DNA from 2 places in the Shinella sp. HY16 genome. Region 2 is predicted to be linked to the other one. Evidence: riboswitches for the same ligand, from Rfam matches in the RefSeq annotation. Region 2 holds a riboswitch; the other holds the start of a gene.
The links. Region 2 has a riboswitch for S-adenosylmethionine ahead of metA (homoserine O-acetyltransferase MetA). Riboswitches for the same ligand answer to the same signal wherever they lie in the genome.

Region 1 (2,457 bases), 3.4 Mb from region 2:
AATTTGTAAAGCAGAAAATGAAATGCGAGAAACACCCTGCCGGACCGATGGTCACGGCAGGGCGCCGGCCACGATACGACCGGCGCAAGCTCTTGTGAAATTGGCGTTATCCGACGCGGAAATGCTTCGACAGCTTCAGGCCCTGCGCCTGATAGTTTGAGCCGAGGCCGGAACCGTAGAGGCCTTCGGGCGCACCCAGCATGTGCTCGTAGACGAGGCGGCCGACGATCTGACCGTGCTCCAGGATGAAGGGCACTTCATGGCTGCGCACTTCCAAGACGGCGCGGCTGCCGGAGCCGCCCGCCGGGGCATGACCGAAGCCGGGATCGAAGAAGCCGGCATAATGGACGCGGAATTCGCCGACGAGCGGATCGAAGGGGGTCATTTCGGCGGCATAGAGCGGCGGGACGTGAACGGCCTCGCGGGAGACGAGGATATAGAACTCGTCGGGATCGAGGATCAGTTCGTTGCGGCCGCGGCTGAACAGCGGCTCCCAGAAATCGAAGATGTCATGCTGGTTCTTGCGGTCGACATCGACGACGGACGTGTGGTGCTTGCCGCGATAGCCGATGAGCCCGTCCGGGCCGGTGCCCTTGAGGTCGATGGAAAGCGCGATGCCGCCGCCGGAGACGTTCGGCGTCTCGCTGGCGACAAGCGTGTCCGTGCCGTGGAGGGCGAGCAGCTCGCTTTCACCGAGCAGGGCATTGCCCTTGCGAAAGCGTACCTGCGACAGACGCGAACCGCGACGCACGACGATGGGGAAGGTGCGTGGTGAGATCTCGAGATAGAGCGGGCCGGAATAGCCGGCTGGAATCTTGTCGAATTCCTGCGCGCGATCGGTGATGACGCGGGTGAAGATGTCGAGGCGGCCGGTGGAGCTCTTCGGATTGGCGGAAGCCGCCAGTTCCGCCGGCAGGTCGAGGCTTTCCATCAGCGGCACGATATAGACGCAACCCGTCTCCAGCACCGCGCCGTCGGTGAGGTCGATGACGTGCAGCTGCAGCCGGTCGAGCTTGTCGGCAACGAGGTGGGACGGCCCCGGCAGGAAACTCGCCCGGACGCGAAAAGCCCTTGCGCCGAGCCGCAGGTCGAGACTTGCAGGCTGGATCTGGTCGTCATCCAGCGCAGCCTCGCTCTTCAGCCGGCCACTTTCGAACAAGCCGCGAATGGCGCTGTCCGCCAGAATGCCCGTGCTGCGCGTTGCAGAACCACTCATCGTCATACCGTCCCGTCACAGCAGCGGGCCAGATGCTCCGGCCGCCTGCTTTTCGTATCGTTTCTTCCGAAAGCCGATGCCCACGTTTCGGAACAATACCCGGAAGGCCCGCACAAAACCAAATGCCGCCAATTGACGCAAGCGCGGGGGCGCAGTATTAGCAGATTATCCCGTGGTGATTTGGCCGGCCGGCTTGCAGCCACGTAAAACAAGTAGCTAAAAAGGCCGGGTTCGAAACCGGCCTGCTTTTGCGGCCGGTTTTTTTGTTTGAAGGCGACGATCACATGAGCAAGTCTTGGCGCCCGGCCACCCAACTCGTTCACGGCGGAACCACCCGCTCCCAGCACGGTGAAACCGCAGAAGCAATCTTCCTCACGCAAGGCTTCGTCTACGACACCTCGGCGGCGGCCGAAGCCCGCTTCAAGGGCGAAACCGACGGTTTCATCTACGCCCGCTACGGCAGCCCGACCAACGACATGTTCGAAAAGCGCATGTGCATGCTGGAAGGTGCCGAAGATGCGCGCGCCACCGCGTCAGGCATGGCCGCGGTTACCGCCGCAATCCTCTGCCAGCTCAAGGCCGGTGACCATATCGTGGCCGCCCGTGCGCTCTTCGGCTCCTGCCGCTGGGTGGTCGAGACGCTCGCGCCGAAATACGGCATCGAATGCACGCTGGTCGACGGCCGCGACCTTTCCAACTGGGAAAAGGCCATCCAGAAGAACACCAAGGTGTTCTTCCTCGAAAGCCCGACCAACCCGACGCTCGAAGTGATCGACATTGCGGGCGTCGCCAAACTCGCCAACCAGATCGGCGCCAAGGTCGTGGTCGACAACGTCTTTGCGACACCGCTCTTCCAGAAGCCGCTGGAGCTCGGCGCGCATGTCGTCGTCTATTCGGCCACCAAGCATATCGACGGCCAGGGCCGCTGCCTTGGCGGCGTGGTGCTTTCGGACAAGCAGTGGATCGACGAGAACCTGCACGACTACTTCCGCCACACGGGCCCGGCCATGTCGCCGTTCAATGCCTGGACGCTTCTGAAGGGCATCGAAACGCTGCCGCTTCGCGTCAAGCAGCAAACCGAGAATGCGAGCCGCATCGCGGACTTCCTCGCCGACCAGAGCCAGGTCGCCCGCGTGATCTATCCGGGCCGCAGGGACCATCCGCAGGCCGACATCATCGCCAAGCAGATGACGGGCGGCTCGACGCTCGTCTGCTTCGAGTTGAAGGGCGGCAAGGACGCG
Region 2 (2,457 bases):
CGTGCGCGCCTGATGCTGGCACGCATCCTGTCGCGGCCGACGAACCTGCTCATCCTCGACGAGCCGACCAACGACCTCGACATCGAGACGCTCGACCTGTTGCAGGAAATCGTCGCCGGTTTTGCCGGCACGGTGCTGCTCGTCAGCCACGACCGCGACTTCCTCGACCGCACCGTAACCTCGACCATCGCGCCGGCCGACCCGGAAAACCCGGATGGCCGCTGGATCGAATATGCCGGCGGCTATTCCGACATGATGGCGCAGCGTCGCGGCGCAATCGAGGAGAAACGCAAGGCGGAAAAGGCCGAGAAGGCGAGGGCCGCCGAGACGTCATCCGCCGCGGCCCCGGCGGAAAGCAAGGGTAAGGCAAAGCTCTCTTACAAGCAGAAATTCGCCCTCGAGAACCTGCCGAAGGAAATGGAGAAGGCGGAGAAGGAGATCGCCGCGCGCGAGGCGAAGATGGCCGACCCGGCCCTCTTCACCAAGGATCCCGCCACCTTCAACAAGCTGGCGGCGGAGATGGAGAAGCTGCGCCATTCGCTGACGGCGATGGAAGAGGAATGGCTGGAGCTGGAGATGCTGCGCGAGGAGCTGGAGGGCTAGGAAACCTTGAAATCAGGGATGTCGGCGCCGTGTTCCATCCGAAACAGCGCCGCGTCCGGGCCTATGAGACAGTCTGATCACTGGATGAGAGGAGTTCATCCTGTAACCCGAAAGAGATCAGGAGAGTCCCATGCGCAAGTTCATCATCTCGGCCGTCGTCGCCGTCGTCGCAGCCGTTTCCTTCGCCGCCCCGTCCGAGGCCGGTTACTATGGCTACGGCCACAAGAGCTACGGCTGGAAGAGCTATGGCCACGGCCACCACGGCTACAGGAAGCACTATCGCGTCAAGCGCCACTATGGCCACTATGGCCATCGCTGGGGCGGCGACTGGGGCGGCAAAGTCTACTACAAGAAGCGCTACTACAGCTACTACTGAGCTGCCCGACTTCTCTCAAGCAGCAAGGCCTGGATGCCAGCCGCATCCGGGCCTTGCCCGTTTCCGGGCATGGATTGATTCGTGGCGCAAGGAGCGCTATTTAAACGCCTCGTGGTGATTTGGCCGGCCGGCTTGCAGCCACGTTAAACAAGTCGCTAAAGGGCCGCGCGAGGAAAAACCTTCCGTGGGCCGGTTGCGACACTGTTGCGGCCGGTTTTTGTTTTTCGATCGAGTGACACATGCCCATCAAGATTCCCGATACGCTCCCCGCCTTCGAAACCCTCGTTCACGAGGGCGTGCGGGTGATGACCGAGACGGTGGCGATCCGGCAGGATATCCGCCCCTTGCAGATCGGGCTTCTCAATCTCATGCCGAACAAGATCAAGACGGAAGTGCAGATGGCGCGCCTCGTCGGCGCCTCGCCGCTGCAGGTCGAGCTGTCGCTGGTGCGCGTCGGCGGCCACCGGGCGAAGAACACGTCGGAAGAACACCTGCTTGCCTTCTACGACACGTGGGAAGAGGTGCGGCATCGCAAGTTCGACGGTTTCATCATCACCGGCGCGCCGATCGAGCTGCTGGATTATGAGGACGTCACCTATTGGGACGAGATGAAGCAGATCCTCGACTGGACGAAGACCAATGTCCACTCGACGCTGAATGTCTGCTGGGGCGCCATGGCGGCGATCTACCATTTCCACGGCGTGCCGAAGCACACGCTGGAGGAAAAGGCCTTCGGCGTCTACCGTCATCACAATCGCAAGCCTTCCTCGGTCTATCTCAACGGCTTCTCCGATAATTTCGAGGTGCCGGTCTCGCGCTGGACGGAGATCCGCATCGAGGATATCCGGGCGGTGCCGGAGCTCGACATCCTGCTTGATTCCGACGAGACGGGTGTCTGCCTCGTGCGGGAGCAGGCTGGAAACCGCCTCTACATCTTCAACCATGTGGAATATGATTCCACCTCGCTCGCCGACGAATATTTCCGCGATGTCTCGGCCGGTGTGCCGATCAAGCTGCCGAAGAACTATTTCCCGCACAACGATCCGTCGTTGCCGCCGCAGAACCGCTGGCGCGGCCATGCACATCTGCTCTTCGGCAACTGGATCAATGAAATCTACCAGACCACGTCCTATGACCTGGAAAAGATCGGAACAGGAGCCTGACCCATGAGCGGTGTCGTCATTCGCCCATTGCACAAGGATGATGAAGGCGAATGGCGGCGCCTGTGGACCGCCTATCTCGCATTCTACGAGACGGTGCTGCCGGAAGAGATCTACGCTTCCACCTTTGCCCGGCTGACGGGCGAGGGGGCGGAGGGCGAATATCGCGGCCTCCTCGCCACGCTCGACGGCAAGCCCGTGGGCCTTGCGCATTACCTGTTCCACCGCTCCTGCTGGACGGTCGGCAATGTCTGCTACCTGCAGGACCTTTTCGCCGATCCTGGCGTGCGCGGCTCCGGCATCGGCCGGGCGCTGATC

Region 1: linked by a shared signal. The riboswitch ahead of K0P03_RS00565 (O-succinylhomoserine sulfhydrylase) and the one ahead of metA (homoserine O-acetyltransferase MetA) in region 2 are both predicted to bind S-adenosylmethionine.

Annotation. Positions count from the first base shown of each region.
Region 1 covers NZ_JAHYXL010000001.1:116,937-119,393, reverse strand. Annotated here, with positions in the region: gene K0P03_RS00570 (2'-deoxycytidine 5'-triphosphate deaminase) at 107-1,216, opposite strand; SAM riboswitch at 1,379-1,457, shown strand; gene K0P03_RS00565 (O-succinylhomoserine sulfhydrylase) at 1,501-2,457, shown strand, end outside.
Region 2 covers NZ_JAHYXL010000001.1:3,498,518-3,500,974, reverse strand. Annotated here, with positions in the region: gene K0P03_RS17290 (ABC-F family ATP-binding cassette domain-containing protein) at 1-603, shown strand, start outside; gene K0P03_RS17285 (hypothetical protein) at 734-979, shown strand; SAM riboswitch at 1,081-1,158, shown strand; gene metA (homoserine O-acetyltransferase MetA) at 1,219-2,142, shown strand; gene K0P03_RS17275 (GNAT family N-acetyltransferase) at 2,146-2,457, shown strand, end outside.